4 regions of the Streptomyces sp. AHU1 genome follow, and region 2 is predicted to be linked to each of the others. Evidence: riboswitches for the same ligand, from Rfam matches in the RefSeq annotation. Region 2 holds a riboswitch; each other region holds the start of a gene.
The links. A riboswitch is a leader RNA that binds a small molecule or an ion and turns the genes downstream of it on or off. The one in region 2 is predicted to bind cobalamin.
Positions count from the first base shown of each region.

Region 1: linked by a shared signal. The riboswitch ahead of ACICHK_RS35180 ((2Fe-2S) ferredoxin domain-containing protein) and the one ahead of ACICHK_RS26430 (ribonucleoside-diphosphate reductase subunit alpha) in region 2 are both predicted to bind cobalamin.
Region 3: linked by a shared signal. The riboswitch ahead of ACICHK_RS37080 (CbtB-domain containing protein) and the one ahead of ACICHK_RS26430 (ribonucleoside-diphosphate reductase subunit alpha) in region 2 are both predicted to bind cobalamin.
Region 4: linked by a shared signal. The riboswitch ahead of ACICHK_RS35265 (CbtB-domain containing protein) and the one ahead of ACICHK_RS26430 (ribonucleoside-diphosphate reductase subunit alpha) in region 2 are both predicted to bind cobalamin.

Region 1 is NZ_CP174283.1:7,954,140-7,959,205, reverse strand. Features, by position in the region: gene ACICHK_RS35185 (hypothetical protein) at 231-947, shown strand; gene ACICHK_RS35180 ((2Fe-2S) ferredoxin domain-containing protein) at 993-1,391, opposite strand; cobalamin riboswitch at 1,452-1,576, opposite strand; gene dhaK (dihydroxyacetone kinase subunit DhaK) at 1,775-2,767, shown strand; gene dhaL (dihydroxyacetone kinase subunit DhaL) at 2,856-3,455, shown strand; gene ACICHK_RS35165 (PTS fructose transporter subunit IIA) at 3,448-3,864, shown strand; gene ACICHK_RS35160 (TetR/AcrR family transcriptional regulator) at 3,952-4,617, opposite strand; gene ACICHK_RS35155 (glycoside hydrolase family 75 protein) at 4,789-5,066, opposite strand, start outside.
Region 2 is NZ_CP174283.1:5,898,255-5,903,320, reverse strand. Features, by position in the region: gene ACICHK_RS26445 (GntR family transcriptional regulator) at 1-87, shown strand, start outside; gene ACICHK_RS26440 (DUF3311 domain-containing protein) at 239-502, shown strand; gene mctP (monocarboxylate uptake permease MctP) at 499-2,109, shown strand; cobalamin riboswitch at 2,348-2,497, shown strand; gene ACICHK_RS26430 (ribonucleoside-diphosphate reductase subunit alpha) at 2,628-5,009, shown strand; gene ACICHK_RS26425 (ribonucleotide-diphosphate reductase subunit beta) at 5,009-5,066, shown strand, end outside.
Region 3 is NZ_CP174283.1:8,395,075-8,400,140, reverse strand. Features, by position in the region: gene scpA (methylmalonyl-CoA mutase) at 1-1,288, shown strand, start outside; gene meaB (methylmalonyl Co-A mutase-associated GTPase MeaB) at 1,285-2,268, shown strand; gene ACICHK_RS37085 (CbtA family protein) at 2,389-3,153, opposite strand; gene ACICHK_RS37080 (CbtB-domain containing protein) at 3,176-3,397, opposite strand; cobalamin riboswitch at 3,438-3,584, opposite strand; gene ACICHK_RS37075 (enoyl-CoA hydratase/isomerase family protein) at 3,641-4,723, opposite strand; gene ACICHK_RS37070 (LLM class flavin-dependent oxidoreductase) at 4,903-5,066, opposite strand, start outside.
Region 4 is NZ_CP174283.1:7,973,220-7,978,285, forward strand. Features, by position in the region: gene ACICHK_RS35245 (PadR family transcriptional regulator) at 109-672, opposite strand; gene ACICHK_RS35250 (nuclear transport factor 2 family protein) at 755-1,147, shown strand; gene ACICHK_RS35255 (ferredoxin) at 1,199-1,573, shown strand; gene ACICHK_RS35260 (histidine phosphatase family protein) at 1,601-2,176, opposite strand; cobalamin riboswitch at 2,222-2,383, shown strand; gene ACICHK_RS35265 (CbtB-domain containing protein) at 2,421-2,642, shown strand; gene ACICHK_RS35270 (acyl-CoA dehydrogenase family protein) at 2,894-4,084, shown strand; gene ACICHK_RS35275 (DNA gyrase subunit B) at 4,440-5,066, opposite strand, start outside.

The sequences.
Region 1 (5,066 bases), 2.1 Mb from region 2:
CACCCTCGACAGCTCCACGGACCCCGTGTCGTGGCCGGCATACGGCAGGTCACCTTCACGCACTCCGGCCGCCCGCGCCGGGGACCCGCGCGAACACGGGCTCCCGCCCGCTTGCGCCATTCCGCACGGGGTAGTCGATCACCCCTGGGCAGAACCTCACGCGCGGGGTCACCCCCGCGGCCGGAGCACCCCGTGACGCCCTGACCGACATCGGAAGGAGGGCACCGCTCGTGGTGAAAAGCCGTGCCGTCGCCCGGACCGGGCATCCGAGGCACGAGCGCCGCGGTGAAGCGCGGCTGCCCGCCGCGGCAGCCACGCTCATCGCCATCGCCCTGTACGTGGCACTTCCCCAGCAGCTCCTCGTCGCCCCCCGCTACGTGCTGCCGGCCCTGGAGCTCCTGCTGCTGGTGCCGCTCATCGCCATCAACCCCAGGAGGCTCACCCGGCAGACCAAGGTCTTCCGGTTCCTGTCGCTGACCCTCGTCCTGCTCATCGCCACCGGCAACCTCACCGCTCTCGGCGTCCTCATCCACCAGATGGTCCACGCCGAGGTGAAGGACGGGCGCTCCTTGCTGCTCGCGGCGCTGCAGGTGTGGCTGACGAACATCATCGCCTTCGGACTCGCGTACTGGGAACTCGATCGGGGCGGCCCCGTCGTGCGCACCCAGGCCCCCCGCGGCGACCTGCCCCTGGCCGACTTCCGGTTCTCGCAGGACGAGAACGACGACGCGGTGGAGGAGGTCGCCGACGGCGCCAGCAAAACCTCCGACTGGGTGCCGACCCTCGTGGACTACCTCTACATCTCGGTGACCAACTCGACGGCCTTCAGCCCGACGGACACGATGCCCCTCTCCGCTCGCGCGAAGCTCCTGATGAGCATCCAGAGCGTGGCCGCGCTCCTCACGTCCCTGCTGGTCATCGCCCGGGCGGTCAGCATCCTCCACTGAACGCCCGGGTGCGGGACCGGCCGGCCCGAGCAGGGTGCGCGGGCCTCAGGAATCCGTCGCGCGCCGAGGCGGGGTGAAGGTGTACAGGTCGAGGATGTCCGGCGGCGGTGCCACTCCCGGGCCTCCGGCGCGCACCCACGTCACGATGTCCTCGGTCGCGTCCGGGTCGTTGACGAGTCCGAGCCAGACCGGCCGTGCTCCCGCGGCCCGGCCCGCGGCGGACGGCTGCACGACGACGACGTTGGCCTGGTCGCACACGTCGAGGCACTCGGAGATACGCACCGGTACGTCCGCGCGCAGTCGCGCGGTCTGTACGGCGTGGTCCACTCCGGTCACCTTGGGACTGCCGCAGCAGCAGTCCCGGCAGACGACGACCCGGCACGGCACGGCGCCGCCCGCCCGCACGGGTTCTCCCGGTGTCTCTTCCAACGGCGTCTCGGGCACGGCGTGCCACTCCCCTCCCGGGGAGATCCGCCCCGGTGTCGTTCGAGGAGGCGACCGCGTGAGTCTCCTGGCTCCCGGGTCTTGGCCTGCTCCGCCTTCCCACCCCGGTCGGGGCGGTGGCCTGCCGGAGCTCACTCACCGGTCACAGTGGCGGGACCGCGCCGGATTCACACCGGCTTCCTCGTACCGCCGTCGCCTTATGTCGCCGGTCATCATCTCATCCGGCGACCTCGGCCCCGTGCCGCGTACGCCCCCGGGCGTCCACGCGCGTGACCTTCGCCACGGCAAGGTCAATACTGGGGGTGACAGCCCTCTCACCGACTCGCGTCCCATCACCTCACCCCATACACCTGACAGTCCGTCACTGAAACCGGGAGGTACCCATGAAGATGCTCATCAACGTGGCGGAGACGGTGGTGGCGGACGCGCTGCGGGGCATGGCGGCGGCCCATCCGGAACTGACGGTGGACGTCGACAACCGTGTGATCGTGCGCAGGGACGCCCCGGTCGCGGGAAGGGTGGGTCTCGTCTCCGGCGGCGGGTCCGGGCACGAGCCGCTGCACGGCGGATTCGTGGGCCCGGGGATGCTGTCGGCCGCGTGCCCGGGCGAGGTGTTCACGTCCCCGGTCCCGGACCAGATGCTGCGGGCGGCGGCCGCCGTGGACAGCGGCGCGGGCGTGCTGTTCATCGTGAAGAACTACACCGGAGACGTCCTCAACTTCGACATGGCGGCGGAGCTGGCCGAGGACGAGGGCATCCGCGTCGCCAAGGTCCTCGTCGACGACGACGTGGCCGTCACCGACAGCCTGTACACCGCCGGGCGGCGCGGCACGGGCGCGACGCTGTTCGTGGAGAAGATCGCGGGCGCCGCCGCCGAGGAGGGCGCGCCCCTGGAGGCGGTCGAGGCACTGGCCCGGAAGGTCAACGAGAACTCCCGCAGTTTCGGTGTGGCGCTCAGCGCCTGCACGACTCCGGCCAAGGGCAGCCCGACGTTCGACCTGCCGGCCGGGGAGCTCGAGCTCGGGGTCGGCATCCACGGCGAGCCGGGCCGGGAGCGGCGCGCGATGATGACGTCGCACGAGATCGCCGACTTCGCGGTGCACGCCGTCCTGGACGACCTCGCACCGCGCAATCCGGTGCTGCTCCTCGTCAACGGCATGGGCGCCACTCCCCTGCTGGAGCTGTACGGCTTCAACGCGGAGGTGCAGCGGGTGCTGGCCGAACGCGGCATCCCCGTGGCACGCACCCTGGTCGGCAACTACGTCACCTCCCTCGACATGGCGGGCGCCTCGGTGACCCTGTGCCAGGTGGACGAGGAACTGCTGCGGCTGTGGGACGCGCCGGTGAAGACGCCGGGGCTCCGCTGGGGCGTGTGAACCCGGTCGGTGTCGGTGGCCGGGTGCCGCCCGGCACCCGGCCACCGACCGACACCAGGCCGACTTCCGTACCACGCAAGGAGATTCCGTGCTGAACGCCGATTTCTTCCGCCGCTGGATGACCGTGACCGCCGCGTCGGTGGACCGTGAGGCGGAGCGGCTCACCGAGCTGGACTCGCCCATCGGTGACGCCGACCACGGCAGCAATCTGCAGCGCGGATTCACCGCCGTGACCGCCGCCCTGGAGAAGGACGCTCCGGACACTCCCGGTGCCGTACTCGCGCTCGCCGGAAGGCAGTTGATCTCGACGGTCGGCGGCGCGTCCGGGCCGCTGTACGGCACCCTGCTGCGCCGGACCGGCAAGGCGCTCGGGGACGCCCCCGAGGTCACCGGGGAACAGCTCACGGACGCGCTGCGCACGGGCGTCGACGCGGTCATGGCACTGGGCGGAGCCGCGCCCGGCGACAAGACCATGATCGACGCCCTGGTGCCCGCGGTCGACGCGCTCGCCGAGTCGTTCGCCGCGGCGAAGTCCGCGGCCGAGGAGGGTGCCGTGGCGACGACACCGCTGCAGGCCCGCAAGGGCCGGGCGAGTTATCTGGGCGAGCGCAGCATCGGGCACCAGGACCCGGGCGCCACGTCCTCGGCACTGCTGATCGCGGCACTCGTGGAGGCGGCCGGTGAGTGACACCGGGGAACGGTTCGTGGGCATCGTGCTGGTCTCGCACAGCGCCGCCGTCGCCGCGTCCGTCGCCGAACTGGCCACGGGCCTGGCCGGTGGCGGCACGCTCGCTCCCGTCGCGCCGGCGGGCGGCACCCTGGACGGAGGACTCGGTACCAGCGCGGACGTGATCGCCGCCGCCGCGGCCTCCGTGGACCGCGGCGCCGGGGTCGCCGTACTCACCGACCTGGGCAGTGCCGTGCTCACCGTCAAGGCTCTGCTCGCCGAGGGCGACGAACTCCCGGACGGCACACGGCTGGTGGACGCCCCCTTTGTCGAGGGAGCGGTGGCCGCGGTCGTCACGGCCTCGGCGGGCGCCGACCTCGCCGCGGTGGAGGCGGCGGCAGCGGAGGCGTACACCTACCGGAAGGTCTGAGGACCGGCGGGCGCGGGACCCGGGGCCGCGGGAGCGCTCCGCCCGAGCGCCGGGACGTACGGGATCCGGCAAGCGCGGGGGCCGGGGTCAGGCGATTCCGTCCGCCGCGACGATCAGGGCCGAGCGGATGGTGCCCGCCAGCTCCGCCCGGGCCGTCGCGGGATCGGGCTCCGCTTCGTCGGTGTGCCACGCGTAGTGCTCGACCGCCGCGCGCAGCGCCGCGTTGAGCATGGCTGCCTGGATCTCCGAGCGCAGGTCGACGGCGCCCAGCCCGGCGCGGTCGGCGAGCGCGCGGGCGAACGCCGGCTCGGCCTCGTCATGGGCCTGGAGCCAGACGGCACGCAGTCCCGGCTCGGTACGGGTGAGCCTCAGCAGCGTGCGGACCCTCGGCGGCTCCGGCATCGCCATCGTCCCCTCGCCGTTCGTGGACACCTGCTCCAGGGCGTCCTCCAGGGGAGCGCCCACGGGCCAGGCCCGCAGCGCCGCGGCGATCGCGTCGATGCCCGCCGCGAACAGCGGGCTCACACAGCTCTCCTTGCCCGGGAAATAGCGCCACAGGGTCCGCGTGGACAGGCCGACGGCCCGGGCGATCTGGTCCCCGGTGGTGGCGGTCACGCCCTGGGTCACGAAGAGTTCCACAGCGGCGCGGGCGATCTCCAGCCGGATCTCGGCCCTGCGTTCGTCGGTGAGCGGCGGCCGTCCGGTACGGCCCCGAGCCGGACCGGGGCGTTCGCCGATCGCGCCGTCCGGCACTGATGACTCCTCGGTTCCCGGTTCCGTCCGCGGATGCTGCCCAGGGCTGCGGTGATCCTAGCCATCTCCGCACCGCTCCGAGGACTTTCCGTCCCCTGGCGGCGACGAGCCGCACCGCGGTGGAGCGGTCCGGCGGGGTGGACGGGCCGGTGAGCCCACGGTCCGCCGGCCTCAGCCGTCCCCCAGGAGCTTCCGGGTCAGCCGCTCCCCCTCCGCCGCCGCGGCGCCGTGGTCCTGGACGGGCGACACCCGGGCGTTCTTGAACACGAGGTAGGTCACCCCGGAAGGCGCGCCGCCGCCGCGGGGATCCGGGCGGACACCGAGCCCCGCGGCCGTGGCGTACGAGGCCTCGCCGATGATGTCCTGCGGGCCGACGTCACCGACGACGGCGTACTGGACGCGGTCGCGGTAGATCACGGCCGCCACCGAGCCGGGCCCGATGCCGTGGT
Region 2 (5,066 bases):
CAGGGCGAGCCGGTGGAGTGGGTGCGGTCGGTGTACCGGGGCGACCGCTACAAGTTCGTCGCCCGCCTCAAGCGCCCGCAGGACTGACCCGTACGGAGCAACGCGCGGGCACGGGACACGCCTTGCCCTGCCCGCGCGCCCGACGACACCCGCGGGCTGCGGTGTTCCCTAAAGCCGCACCGTCCCCTAGATTGCCTGCGCGTTACTCAGGTGATCGATGAGGGGACGGAGTCGCCCGATGTCAGACCTGCCCGAAGTGAAACCACCCGTGGTGACACCGGTACGTGTGGTGATCGCCCTCTGTCTGCTCGCGCCCTTCGTGGCGATGCTGTGGGTCGGCTCCTACACGAAGACCGACCCGGCGTTCATCGGTGTCCCGTTCTTCTACTGGTACCAACTGCTGTGGGTACCCCTCTCCACCCTGCTGACGGTGATCGCCCACCAGTTGTGGCGGCGTGACCAGCGGGCCCGCACCTCCGCGAAGGAGGGTGTGGAAGCATGAAAGACGGTGTGAACGGCGTCGCTCTGGGCGTCTTCATCTTCTTCTTCCTGGCCGTCACGGTCATGGGCTTCCTGGCCGCGCGCTGGCGCAGGGCCGCCGACGAGCACACGCTCGACGAATGGGGCCTGGGCGGACGGTCGTTCGGCACCTGGGTGACCTGGTTCCTGCTCGGCGGCGACCTCTACACGGCGTACACCTTCGTCGCCGTACCCGCGGCGATCTACGCGGCGGGCGCGGCCGGCTTCTTCGCCGTGCCGTACACGATCCTGGTCTACCCGCTGATCTTCACCTTCCTGCCCCGCCTGTGGTCGGTCTCCCACCGGCACGGCTATGTGACGACCTCGGACTTCGTGCGCGGCCGCTTCGGCTCCAAGGGCCTGTCCCTCGCCGTGGCCGTCACCGGCATCCTCGCCACCATGCCGTACATCGCGCTCCAACTCGTCGGCATCCAGGCCGTGCTGGACGTGATGGGCGTGGGCGGCGGCGACTCCTCCAACTGGTTCGTCAAGGACCTGCCGCTCCTCATCGCCTTCGGCGTGCTGGCCGCGTACACCTACTCCTCGGGCCTGCGGGCCCCCGCTCTGATCGCGTTCGTGAAGGACACCCTGATCTACATCGTGATCGCGGTGGCCGTCATCTACATCCCGATCAAACTGGGCGGCTTCGACGAGATCTTCAAGGCGGCGAGCGCCAAGTACACGGCCGCGGGCGCCGGCGGGCTCGTCCCCGCCGAGGCGGGCCAGTGGACGTACGCCACCCTCGCGCTCGGTTCGGCGCTGGCGCTGTTCATGTACCCGCACTCGGTCACCGCGACGCTGTCCAGCCGCAGCCGGGAGGTGATCCGCCGCAACACCACGATCCTGCCGCTGTACTCGCTGATGCTGGGCCTGCTCGCCCTGCTCGGGTTCATGGCGATCGCGGCCGGGGTGAAGGTCACCAACGGCCAGCTCGCGATCCCCCAGCTCTTCGAGAACATGTTCCCCGACTGGTTCGCGGGCGTCGCCTTCGCCGCCATCGGCATCGGCGCGCTCGTCCCGGCGGCCATCATGTCGATCGCGGCCGCGAACCTCTTCACCCGCAACATCTACAAGGACTTCATCAACCCGGCCGCCACCCCGCGGCAGGAGACCAGGGTCTCCAAGCTGGTCTCGCTCCTGGTGAAGGTGGGCGCGCTGGTCTTCGTCCTGACCATGGACAAGACCGTCGCGATCAACTTCCAGCTGCTGGGCGGCATCTGGATCCTGCAGACCTTCCCCTCGCTGGTCGGCGGCCTGTTCACCCGCTGGTTCCACCGCTGGGCGCTGCTGGGCGGCTGGGCGGTCGGCATGCTCTACGGCACGATCGCCGCCTACGGGGTGGCCTCGCCGACCCAGAAGCACTTCGGCGGCAGCTCGAAGGAGATCCCCGGCATCGGGGAGATCGGCTACATCGGCCTGACGGCGTTCGTCCTGAACGTGGCCGTGGCCGTCGTCCTCACCTTCGCCCTCAGGGCGTTCAAGGCCCCGGAGGGCGTGGACGAGACCTCTCCCGGGGACTACACGGCCGACGCGGGCGACCCGGGAGTCCAGACGGAACTCCCGCCGGCCACGGCGGAGGCGAGCCACTAGGGGGCACGCCACCAGGGCCCACGGGCCGACGGGACGGGTCCCCGCGACAGCCGTGAACGACGGGCCGCCGGTGAAAAACCGGCGGCCCGTCGGCGCCCCGGCCGGACACACCGGAAAGCCGGGTATCCGGAGCCCGACGACATCCGTTTGCTCACCTACGAGTTGACGCTCCGGCACACTCCGTAGCGCTCTCGGACGCCCAACGGACACAACATGTGGGGGCAGTCCCGGAGCCCGGCACAAGATGTATGCTCATGGTCGCTGTCGCCGCAGGGGAATCCGGTGCGAATCCGGAACTGTCCCGCAACGGTGTACTTGTGCGTGTTCGCGTCTGCGTGTGCCCGTACTCGCGTCAGTCCGAGGACCTGCCGACAGCGCGCCCCGGCCGTCCGGCCCGGGTGCCGACGACGTCCGGGCCTCGCGGAATGGGCCGGTGGACGCGGTGTGTGCTGCCCGAAAGCGCTCCCGTGTGCCCCGCGCCCGCCGCGAAGCCCCGTGCCGAGCGAGGGAGAGCCCCAGTGACCATCGCGCCAGCCGATCCGGCTTCAGTGACCGCGCAGCAGGCCCCGGTGGAGACCGACGGTCCCGGAACCGCGCTGCTGCGGACCCTGACGGATCTGACCGCCGACCTCCCCGACGCCGACCCCGGCCGGGTCGCCGCCGCGGCGCTGCGCGGCCGGTCCGCCCGCGCCGACGAGGCCGAGCTGCGCGAACTGGCCACCGAGGCGGCCGCGGGTCTCATCTCCGAGGACCCCGCCTACTCCCGGCTGGCCGCCCGTCTGCTCGCGATCACGATCGCCGCCGAGGCCGCCTCCCAGGGCGTCACCACCTTCTCCGAGTCGGTCGCCGTCGGCCACCGCGAGGGCCTGATCGCCGACCGCACGGCCGCGTTCGTGCGGCTGCACACGGCCCGCCTCGACGCGCTGATCGACGCCGAGGGCGACGACCGCTTCGGCTACTTCGGGCTGCGCACGCTGCACAGCCGCTATCTGCTCCGGCACCCGATCACCCGCAAGGTCGTCGAGACGCCCCAGCACTTCATGCTCCGGGTGGCCTCCGGTCTCGCGGAGGACGACACCGTCCGCTCCGTGGACGAGGTCGCCGCGCTCTACCGGCTCATGAGCCGCCTCGACTACCTCCCCTCCTCCCCCACCCTCTTCAACTCCGGTACGCGGCACCCCCAGATGTCGTCCTGCTACCTCCTCGACTCCCCGCTGGACGAGCTGGACTCCATCTACGACCGCTACCACCAGGTGGCGCGGCTGTCGAAGCACGCGGGCGGCATCGGGCTGTCGTACTCCCGCATCCGCTCGCGCGGTTCGCTGATCCGCGGCACCAACGGGCACTCCAACGGCATCGTCCCGTTCCTGAAGACGCTCGACGCCTCGGTCGCCGCGGTGAACCAGGGCGGTCGGCGCAAGGGCGCGGCCGCGGTCTACCTGGAGACCTGGCACTCCGACATCGAGGAGTTCCTGGAGCTGCGCGACAACACCGGTGAGGACGCCCGGCGTACGCACAACCTGAACCTCGCGCACTGGATCCCGGACGAGTTCATGCGCCGCGTGAACGCGGACGGCGTCTGGTCGCTGTTCTCCCCCGCCGACGTGCCGGAACTGGTCGACCTGTGGGGCGACGAGTTCGACGCCGCCTACCGCAAGGCCGAGGAGGCGGGCCTGGCCAGGAAGACCATCCCGGCCCGCGACCTCTACGGCCGCATGATGCGCACCCTCGCGCAGACCGGCAACGGCTGGATGACCTTCAAGGACGCCGCCAACCGCACCGCCAACCAGACGGCGGAGCCGGGCCACACCGTCCACTCCTCGAACCTGTGCACCGAGATCCTGGAGGTCACGGACGACGGGGAGACGGCGGTCTGCAACCTGGGCTCGGTCAACCTCGGCGCGTTCGTGACCGGCGGGGACATCGACTGGGAGCGGCTGGACCAGACCGTGCGCACCGCGGTGACCTTCCTCGACCGCGTGGTGGACATCAACTTCTACCCGACCGAGCAGGCGGGCCGCTCCAACGCCAAGTGGCGTCCGGTCGGCCTCGGCGCGATGGGTCTGCAGGACGTCTTCTTCAAGCTGCGGATGCCGTTCGACTCGCCCGAGGCGCGCGCCCTGTCCACCCGGATCGCCGAGCGGATCATGCTCGCCTCCTACGAGGCCTCCGCGGACCTCGCCGAGCGCAACGGACCGCTCCCGGCCTGGGAGAAGACCCGTACCGCCCGCGGTGTGCTGCACCCGGACCACTTCGACGTCGAGCTGAACTGGCCGGAGCGCTGGGCGGCCCTGCGGGAGCGGATCGCCGAGGTCGGCATGCGCAACTCGCTGCTGCTCGCGATCGCGCCGACCGCCACCATCGCGTCCATCGCGGGCGTGTACGAGTGCATCGAGCCGCAGGTGTCGAACCTGTTCAAGCGCGAGACGCTCTCCGGCGAGTTCCTCCAGGTCAACTCGTACCTGGTGGCCGAGCTGAAGGAGCTCGGCGTGTGGGACGCGCAGACCCGTGAGGCGCTGCGCGAGTCCAACGGCTCGGTCCAGGGCTTCACCTGGGTCCCGCAGGAGGTCCGCGACCTGTACCGCACGGCGTGGGAGATCCCGCAGCGCGGTCTGATCGACATGGCCGCCGCCCGCACCCCGTTCCTCGACCAGGCCCAGTCGCTGAACCTGTTCCTGGAGACACCGACCATCGGCAAGCTCTCCTCGATGTACGCGTACGCCTGGAAGGCGGGCCTGAAGACGACGTACTACCTGCGGTCCCGCCCGGCGACGCGCATCGCCCGCGCGGCCCAGGCGCAGGCGCGGCCCGAGACCACCGTCCCCGTCCAGCAGGCGGCCGACCCCGACGCCGTCGCCTGCTCCCTGGAAAACCCCGAGTCCTGCGAGGCGTGCCAGTAATGAGCGACACCAACACCGAGAAGAACCTCCTGGACCCGGGCTTCGAACTCACCCTGC
Region 3 (5,066 bases), 2.5 Mb from region 2:
GGAGATCGCCAAGATGCGGGCGGCGCGCCTGCTGTGGGCGAAGCTGGTCAAGCAGTTCGACCCGAAGAGCGCCAAGTCCCTCTCCCTGCGCACCCATTCGCAGACGTCCGGCTGGTCGCTGACCGCTCAGGACGTGTTCAACAACGTCACGCGCACGTGTGTGGAGGCCATGGCCGCCACCCAGGGCCACACGCAGTCGCTGCACACCAACGCGCTGGACGAGGCGCTCGCGCTGCCCACCGACTTCTCCGCGCGGATCGCCCGCAACACGCAGCTGCTGATCCAGCAGGAGTCGGGCACGACCCGGGTCATCGACCCCTGGGGCGGCAGCGCCTATCTGGAGAAGCTGACCCACGACCTCGCCCGGCGTGCCTGGCAGCACATCGAGGAGGTCGAGGCGGCGGGCGGCATGGCGCAGGCCATCGACGCCGGCATCCCGAAGCTGCGGATCGAGGAGGCGGCGGCCCGCACCCAGGCCCGCATCGACTCCGGCCGCCAGCCGGTCATCGGCGTCAACAAGTACCGCGTGGAGTCCGACGAGCAGATCGACGTGCTCAAGGTCGACAACTCCTCCGTGCGCGCGCAGCAGATCGAGAAGCTGCGCCGGCTGCGGGCCGAGCGCGACGGCCAGGAGGTGCAGGCCGCGCTGGAGGATCTGACGCGGGCGGCCGCCGGTGAGGGCAACCTGCTGGAGCTGGCGGTGCGCGCGGCCCGCGCGAAGGCCACCGTCGGCGAGATCTCCGACGCCCTGGAGAAGGTCTACGGCCGGCACGCCGGCCAGATCCGTACGATCTCCGGGGTGTACCGCAACGAGGCAGGGGAGTCCCCTTCCGTGGACCGGACCCGCGCGCTGGTGGACGCGTTCGAGGAGGCCGAGGGCCGGCGCCCGCGCATCCTGGTCGCCAAGATGGGCCAGGACGGCCACGACCGCGGCCAGAAGGTGATCGCGACCGCCTTCGCCGACCTCGGCTTCGACGTCGACGTGGGCCCGCTGTTCCAGACGCCGGGCGAGGTGGCCCGGCAGGCGGTCGAGGCGGACGTGCACATCGTGGGCGTCTCGTCGCTGGCCGCCGGACACCTCACCCTCGTACCGGCGCTGCGCGAGGAGCTGGCGGCGGAGGGGCGTGAGGACATCATGATCGTGGTCGGCGGGGTCATCCCGCCGCAGGACGTGCCGACGCTGCTGGAGATGGGCGCGGCGGCGGTCTTCCCGCCGGGGACGGTGATCCCGGACGCGGCGTACGACCTCGTCCAGCGGCTCTCTGCCGACCTCGGGCACGACCTGTGATCGAACTCGACACCTATGTCAAGGGTGTGCTCGACGGGAAGCGGGCGCTGGTCGCCCGCGCCATCACGCTCGTCGAGTCCACCCGGCCCCAGCACCGGGCGCTGGCGCAGGAGTTGCTGACCGAGCTGCTCCCGCACAGCGGGAAGGCCCGGCGGATCGGTGTCAGCGGGGTGCCGGGCGTGGGCAAGTCGACCTTCATCGACGCGTTCGGCACGATGCTGACCTCGCTCGGGCACCGGGTGGCGGTGCTCGCCGTCGACCCGTCCTCCAGCCGTACGGGCGGCTCCATCCTGGGTGACAAGACCCGGATGGAGCGGCTCGCCGTGGACCCGGCCGCGTTCATCCGCCCCTCCCCCACCGCCGGGACGCTCGGCGGGGTGGCGAAGGCGACCCGCGAGTCGATCGTGGTGATGGAGGCGGCCGGCTACGACGTGGTGCTGGTGGAAACGGTCGGTGTCGGTCAGTCGGAGACCGCGGTCGCGAACATGGTCGACTCCTTCCTGCTGCTCACGCTGGCGCGTACCGGGGACCAGTTGCAGGGCATCAAGAAGGGCGTCCTGGAGCTGGCGGACGTGATCGCGGTCAACAAGGCGGACGGTCCGCACGAGCGCGACGCGAAGTCGGCGGCGCGTGAACTGGCGGGCGCGCTGCGGCTGATGCACGGCAAGGACGCCGTCTGGACGCCGCCGGTGCTGAGTTGCAGCGCCCGCGAGTCGGCCGGTCTGGACACCCTCTGGGACCGTCTGGAACAGCACCGGACGCTGCTCGACTCGACCGGCGCCCTCGCCGAGAAGCGCCGTGACCAGCAGGTGGACTGGACCTGGAACATGGTCCGGGACGAACTGCTCGGCCGGCTGCACGCCGACCGGGCCGTACGGGCTCTCGCCCCCGAGCTCGAACGGCAGGTCCGCGAGGGCGACTTGACGGCGACGCTCGCGGCGGAGCGCATCCTGGAGGTGTTCGGCGGCGAGGGCCGCTGACCTGGACGGCGGTGGCGGGGCAGGTCGGAGCCCTGCCACCGCTCATATCCGCGGTGGACCGCGCGAACGCCACAGGCCCCCGGAGTGATCCGGGGGCCTGTGGCGTCGGTGCCGGAGGGTTCAGTTCGCGGCCGGGACCGACCGGCCCGAAGGTGCCCCGGCGGGCCGGGGGTTGAGCATGCGTTCGGCCAACTCGCCGAAGACCAGGCCGAATCCACCCCACAGGACGGTCTGGATGGCCAGTGCGGAGAGCCTGAACCGCCACAGCAGGGTGGCCGGGAAGCCTCCCGGGACCTCGTTGACCACGGGCAGGAACTGGTAGGCGAGTCCGATCACGACGGCGAAGGCGGCCACCGCGGTGACGGTGGCGTACCAGGTGCCGAGGGTCGGCGCGAGGCGCTTGCCGAGGATGACGGCGCCCACCGCGAGGAGCACGCTGAGGACCATCATCAGGAAGTACAGGGCGGTCCGCTTGCCGATGGTGTCGGCGTCGCCGACCGCCGGCGGGTTGGCCGGGTACTTCAGGAACGGCACGACGTACACGGCCAGCAGCGCGGTCCCGGACAGCAGGAGCGCGGTCGCGCGCGGTCCGAAGCGGCCCACGCGGCCCAGTGCGAAGCAGTAGGCGAGCGCGGCGATGCCGCCGAAGGAGACGCCGTAGACCAGGACGCCGGTGGCCAGGCCCGCGGTGGACTGCAGGCTCCGGGAGACGAGTTCGACCTCGTGCCCGTGCTCGTGGGTGTGGGCGTGGGCCTCCTCGAGGCCGATGGCGCTGTCGACGCTCGGTTCACCGAGGAAGTAGGCGACGACCAGGGCGAGTACACCGGCCGCGAGGCCGGCGAGCATGCCCCGCACGAGGAGATTTCTTACCGTTGCGGAGTTCATGGGTGTGCGCGGTCCCCTCGGGTCAGTGGCAGGGGAAGCCGAGCAGGTGGCGGGCGTCGTGCACCCACTCGTGGACGTCCTCGCCGGAGACGACGGAGGTGGCGCCCTGCTCGGCGCCGACGAAGTACAGCAGGACCAGCATCAGGATGCCGAAGAAGACCGCCCAGGGGGCGATCGCACCGATCGGCAGCTTGGCGGGGATGGCGGGGGTGGTGGCTGTCGGCTGGGCGACGGTCTGCGCCATGGCAGGACCTCCTCGGGAGTTCGCGTCCCATCTCGGTGGTGCACAGGATGCCGCCTACGGGTCTGACTCACGGGGCGCCCAGCGTGGCTGGGGCGTCTCGCTCACAGTGGCGCGACCGTGCCGGATTTCCGCCGGCTTCCGTCTTGACGTCATCGATATCGGACCGACCGTACCGCGTGCCGCGTACCTGGCCAAGACCGCGCCGACCGGGGTGATCTTCCTCTCGTCCCAGGTGACGGGTCCTCACGACGACCGGAAGGCCCCGTCGGACAGGCCGAGTTCACGCTCGCCGAGCGGGGCGAAGAAGCGCTCGACGTCGGCGTCGGTGACCTCGGCGAGCGTGGCCGGGGACCAGCGCGGCTCGCGGTCCTTGTCGATGATCTGGGCCCGGACGCCCTCCACCAGGTCGGGGGCGGACAGGGCCGCGCAGGACACGCGGTACTCCTGGTCCAGGACGCGCTCCAGCGAGCCGAGCCGCCGGGCGCGGCGCAGGGCGGCCAGCGTGACCTTCAGGGCGGTGGGCGAGTTGCCGAGGAGGATCTCCGCCGTCTCCTTGGCGGACGGGTCACCGGCCGCGAGCAGCCGCTGGACGATCTCCTCGACCGTGTCGGCCTCGTAGCAGGCGTCGATCCATCCGCGCCGCTCCGCGAGTTCCGCCGGGGGCGCGGGCCGCTCGTGCGCGGCCAGGGCCTCCGCCACGGGCCGGTCGGCGAGGTCGGACAGCAGTCGCGGGAGCGAGGCGGAGGGCACGTAGTGGTCGGCGAGGCCGCACAGCAGCGCGTCCCCGGCGCCGATCGAGGCGCCCGTCAGGGCGAGGTGGGTGCCGAGTTCGCCCGGGGCGAGGCCGAGCAGACGGGTGCCGCCGACGTCGGGGACGAAACCGATGCCGGTCTCGGGCATGGCGATCCGCGAGCGTTCGGTGACGATCCGGACGCTGCCGTGCGCGGAGACGCCGACGCCGCCGCCCATGACGATGCCGTCCATGACCGCCACGTACGGCTTGGGATAGCGGGCGATACGGGCGTTGAGGCGGTACTCGTCCCGCCAGAAGGCGGCGGACGCGGTGCCGTCCCCGTCGCGCGCGTCGTCGTGGACGACCCGGATGTCGCCGCCCGCGCACAGTCCGCGTTCCCCGGCGCCGGTGACGACGACGGTCTCGACGGCCGGGTCGTGTTCCCAGGCGGTGAGCGCCCCGTCGATCCGGCGCACCATCTCGTGGTTCAGGGCGTTGAGGGCCCTGGGCCGGTTGAGGGTGAGACGGGCGGCCCGTCCCTCGGTGCGCAGCAGGACGGGATCCCCGGCGCCCGATGTCCCGGTGCCGTTCATCCGGACACCTCCGCCGGCCGACGGGCCACGATGACGCGCATGATCTCGGTGGTTCCTTCCACGGTCCGGCCGGTTCGCCGGTCACGGCGATCTTCCCGCCACCGTACACACCGGTGGTGTCCGGGTTCCCGTCCTGGTCGGCGGTCCCCGGGCGAGGGACGTCCGGCAGAGGCGGTGGGTCACCGTGTGCGCCACTCCTCGGCCAGCAGCTCGTACGACCGCACCCGGTCCGCGTGTCCGTGGGTGATCGTGGTGACGAGCAGTTCGTCGGCTCCGGTGGCCTCCTGGAGCTGCGCCAACTGGTCGGCCACCCGCTGCGGGGAGCCGACGAACTGAGTGTCGA
Region 4 (5,066 bases), 2.1 Mb from region 2:
CCGGACCCGAAACGCACCGGGCCGAACCCGGCCGGATCGAACCGGACCGCGCCGGAACGGGCCGAAACCGGTACCGCCCGCGACCAGGCTAATGCGGACACGCGGCCTTCAGCGGGTGGCGGACGCCCGTTGTTCCAGGACCAGCAGCGCCCGTTCCGCCCAGTCGATGATGGCCCGCTCGAAGGCGCGTCCCCCCAGGAGGGTGAGATACGGGCCGACGCGCTCGGCCGAGGCGAGGTACTCGTCCTCGGCGCGCCCGTCGAGCAGGCGGGCGCCGATCCGCTCGTAGTGCGCCAGCTTGGCGCGCGCCCCCTCCAGCCGCTCGGTGATCGCCACCCGGACGGCGTCGGCGTCCCCCATGTCGAGCGCGTACACCTTGACCATCAGCTCGTCGCGGATCGCGGTGGGTTTCGCGGGTCCCGAGGTGAAGGAGGCCAGTGCTTCGAGCCCCGCCGCGGTCAGCGAGAAGAGCCGCTTGTTGGGCCGGCGTTCCTGCTGCACCACCCGGGCCTCGATGAGCCCCTCGGACTCCATCCGGTCGAGTTCCCGGTACAGCTGTTGCGGGGTCGCCATCCAGAAGTTGGCCACCGAGGCGTCGAACCCCTTGGCCAGGTCGTAGCCCGACGCCTCGCCCTCCAGGAGCGCGGCCAGTACCGCGTTGCGCAATGCCATCCCGCAAGGCTAGACGGCCCCTGCCCACAGGACTAATCTTATCTGCACTTAATCAATTAATTGAGTAGAGGAGATGGGTGCGATGAACTCCTTCCGCAAGGCCGTGGAGGCCGGAGACCTCGACGCGGTCGAGGAGCTGCTGGCCGACGACGTCGTGTTCACCAGCCCCGTCGCCTTCAAGCCCTACCCGGGCAAGCCGATCACCGCGGCCATCCTGCGCGGCGTCTGGCGCGTCTTCAGCGACTTCCGCTACGTCCGTGAGATCGCCGGGGCCGACGGCCGTGACCACGCGCTGGTCTTCACGGCCAAGGTGGGCGACAAGGAGATCAACGGCTGCGACTTCCTGCACTTCGACGAGGACGGACGCATCGACGAACTCATGGTGATGGTCCGCCCGTTGTCGGCGGCGCAGGCGCTCTCCGAGGCCATGGGGGCGCAGTTCGAGCAGATCTCCCGGGAGGCGGCCGGCGCCTGAGGCCCGGCCTCGCGCCGTTTGAACCGACTCCCTCCGGCTACCCGCCTGTTCGTGACGACGACGCCTTCACAGCAGGAGCTGTTCCGGTACCTGGAGGACCGCTTCGAGTGCGCCCGGGCCTGTGCCGAATGCGCCAGGACCTCCACGCTGCGCGCGAGCCTCATGGATCCCGGCGGGCCGAAGAAGCAGGAGACCGCGCGGCGTTCGGGCATTCTCTGCGCGGAGGTGTGCGAGGCGACCTGCCAGGTGCTGTCCCGTCATCCGGGGCTGAGCGACCGGGAGCTCCGCGCCCGGCTGGAGTGGTGTCGTGACGTCTGCCTGGAGTGCGCCGAGGCGTTCGACGAATGTCCCGGGGCGGAGGCCGCCGCGCAGAACTGCCGTGACTGCGCCCGGTCGTGCTCGGACTTCATCGCCACGCTGCGATGAGGTCGCGCGCCGCCCGGAGCGGGCCGGTCAGACGAGCGGGCGTCCGGCGCGGACGTTCCAGCGCCCCGCGCGCCCGCTCAGCTCCGTGACGGTGAGCGGCGGCACGTCCACCCGCCAGAACGCCGACTCCGGTGCCCCCAGCGCCCGTACCACCAGGGCCCGTACGACCTCGGGCTCCACCACGGCGACGGTCCGTCCGCTGAACTCGGCCGCCGTGTCGAGGTGTTCCGCCACCCGGTCGCAGAACTCCCGCACCGACTCGCCGTCGTGCGGCGCCGACACCGGATCGGCGAGCCACCGCGCCACTGCCTCCGGCTCCTTCGCGCCCACCTCGGCGAGCGTCGCCCCGCGCCAGCGGCCCACGTCCAGAGGGGCCAACTCCGCCGTCTCGAGGCCGTCTTGAAGCCCGAGTGCCTCGGCGGTCTGCCGGCACCTCACGGTGGGGGAGACCCACAGCCGCCCGCCGGCCGGAACGGCACCCGCTTCGGCCGCCGTCCGGGCGGCTCGCAGGCCCGAGGCGTCCAGCGGACTCCCGTCGTCGAAGCGGGCCTCGCGCAGTGCCTCGCCGATCGCCGCTGAAACCAAGAACATCCGGGTGGTCATACCGTCATTCTCACAGTACGCCGGGGGCGTGCGCCCTTGGCCGGGGTGAGGCTTCGCGGTACGGTCGCGTGGATATTGACGACGGTTCGACGGAAGCCCGGTGGAATTCCGGCACGGTCGCGCCACTGTGAGCCCGGCGCACGCCACTCCGGCCAGGGGTGACGGACGCGGGTGAGTCAGACCCGTGGCCGTCGTCCCGTGCACCACCGAGATGGGACGCGAGTTCCCCAGGAGGTTCTGCCCCATGGCGCAGTCCGTCGTCCAGCCGACCGTCACGCCCACCGCCGTTCCCGCCAAGCTGCCGATCGGCGCGATCGTCCCCTGGGCGGCGTTCTTCGGTGTCCTGATGCTGGTCCTGCTCTACTTCGTCGGTGCCGAACAGGGCGCCACCTCCCTGGTCTCCGGCGAGAACGTCCACGAATGGGTCCACGACGCCCGACACCTGCTCGGCTTCCCCTGCCACTGACGGCCACGGGGGCGTACGAGCGACGGCATTCCGCGACGGCCGGGGGAACCCGGCCCGCACGAGGGGCGGTGCCCGGGTGACCGGACACCGCCCCTCGCGTGTGCGCGCACGCCCCTCGCGGCCGGCGGCCCGCCCGCACCCCTTGGCCCCGACGCGCGTCCAGGCGGCGCCCGTGTCATCGGCATTCCCAATTTCTGGAACACGTTCTACGGTGTGCGCCGTCAGGTCGGGCCCGGGAGGCAGGAGGCGCCGTGCATCTCGAATACACGCCGGAGCAGCAGCGGTTGCGGACCGAACTTCGTCTCTACTTCGCCGAGTTGGTGCCGGACAACGCCTACGCGCGCCACGGCGACCCGGCGGCGCAGAAGCGCTTCTACCGCGAGACGATCAGGCGGCTCGGCGCGGACGGCTGGCTCGGGGTCGGCTGGCCAGAGGAATACGGCGGGCGGGGCCTGACCCCGATGGAGCAGTTCATCTTCTTCGACGAGGCGGCTCAGGCCGGGGTGCCGCTGCCGCTGATGGCGCTCAACACCGTGGGGCCGACGATCATGCGGTTCGGTACGGAGGAGCAGAAGGCGTACTTCCTGCCGAAGATCCTCTCCGGCGAGATCGACTTCGCGATCGGCTACAGCGAGCCGGGCGCCGGGACCGACCTCGCCGCGCTCCGGACCAGGGCCGTACGGGAGGGCGACGAGGAGACCGGCCACTACACGGTCGACGGCCAGAAGATCTGGACGACCAACGGTGACACGGCCGACTGGGTGTGGCTCGCGGTCCGCACCGATCCGGACGCCCCGCCGCACAAGGGCATCACCATGCTCCTCGTGCCGACCTCCGACCCCGGCTATTCGTGCACCGTCATCAACACGCTCGCCTCGCACGACACCACCGCCAGCTACTACGAGAACATCAAGGTCCCCGCCACGCGCCGGGTCGGCGAGGAGAACAAGGGCTGGCGGCTGATCACCAACCAGCTCAACCACGAGCGCGTCACCCTCGCCGCGCACGGCACCATGGCCATCCGCGCCCTGCACGACGTCCAGCGCTGGGCGACGGAGACCAAGCTCGCCGATGGCCGCCGCGTCGTCGACCTCCCCTGGGTGCGCCGCCTCCTCGCCCGCACGCACACCAGGCTGGACGCCATGAAACTCCTCAACTGGCGCATGGTGAACGCCGTCCAGGAGGGCACGCTCACCCCGCAGGACGCCTCCGCCGTCAAGGTGTACGGCTCCGAGGCGCGCCGGGACGCGTACGCCTGGCTGATGGAGATCGTGGCGGCCCCCGGTGTCCTCAAGGAGGGCTCCGCCGGCGCCGTCCTGCACGGCGAACTCGAACGCGGCTACCGATCGGCCGTGATCTTCACCTTCGGCGGCGGCAACAACGAGATCCAGCGGGAGATCATCTCGTGGATCGGACTGGGGATGCCCCGGGTGCGGCGCTAGGCCCGTGTGACGAGGCTTTTCAGTCGGCACAAAAGCGGGACAGTCGGCACCGAACCGTCGGCACGGACTGGAGGGGAGTGTGACTCGGCACGCTGACTGTCGGGTCAGCACCGGATCTGTCGTCCACCTGCAGCCCCACTGAAGCGCGACGTCTCCCTCGGTCTCCGGGCTGCCTGGGTGCGCTACCTGGTCGAGTCCTTCGCTGCCGGTGCCCTGACCCGCGGTCGATCGGTCGAACAGTTCCTCGGCCCCTCGGACCCACTGGACGGTTTCGAGCCCAGAGTCGACCGTCGTGTGCTGCAGGCTGCCCTGCCGGCCCCGATTCCCGGGGGTCGGCAGGGCAGCCTGTTCCTGGTCAGTCCCGGCGGGCGCCCTGGATGATCCGGTCGATAACGGCTGCGGCCTGTTCCGGGTGTTCTCCCAGCCACCTGCCGAGGTGTTCCTGGACAGCCTGTTCGACGCAGGCGCGCACGGCGGCGTTACCCAGCCGGCCGCGCGTGGAGCCCTCGAACTCGGGATGGTCCAGCTTCACCGACACGACGGCTGTCAGACCGTCGCTGATCCGATCGGCGTCAAGGTCGGGATCCGTCGCAGTCAGCAGCCGCCGCTCCCGTGCGTATGCGGTGACTGCGGCCGCCACCCCGTCGCGGAAGCCGCGCTCGTGTGTGCCGCCGTCAGTGGGCCGGCTGTTGGCGAAGCTCCGGACCCGCTCGTCATGGGAGGCACGCCAACGCAGGGCCACCTCCACCGTCCCCGCCATCCGCGGTTCCTCCCGTTCGAAGCCGATGATGTGCGAATGAACGGGTTCCTCCTTCTGCTCGTCAAGGACGGCCACGAAGTCCCGCGCGCCGTCGGGGTACTGGAACCGCGCCGACCGCGCCTCGCCCGGTCGGCGCCGGTCGGTCAGAGAGATCTCCAAGCCCCGGTTCAGCAAAGCCAGTTCCCGGAAACGCTCGGCCAGCCCGTCGAACGAGTACTCCGC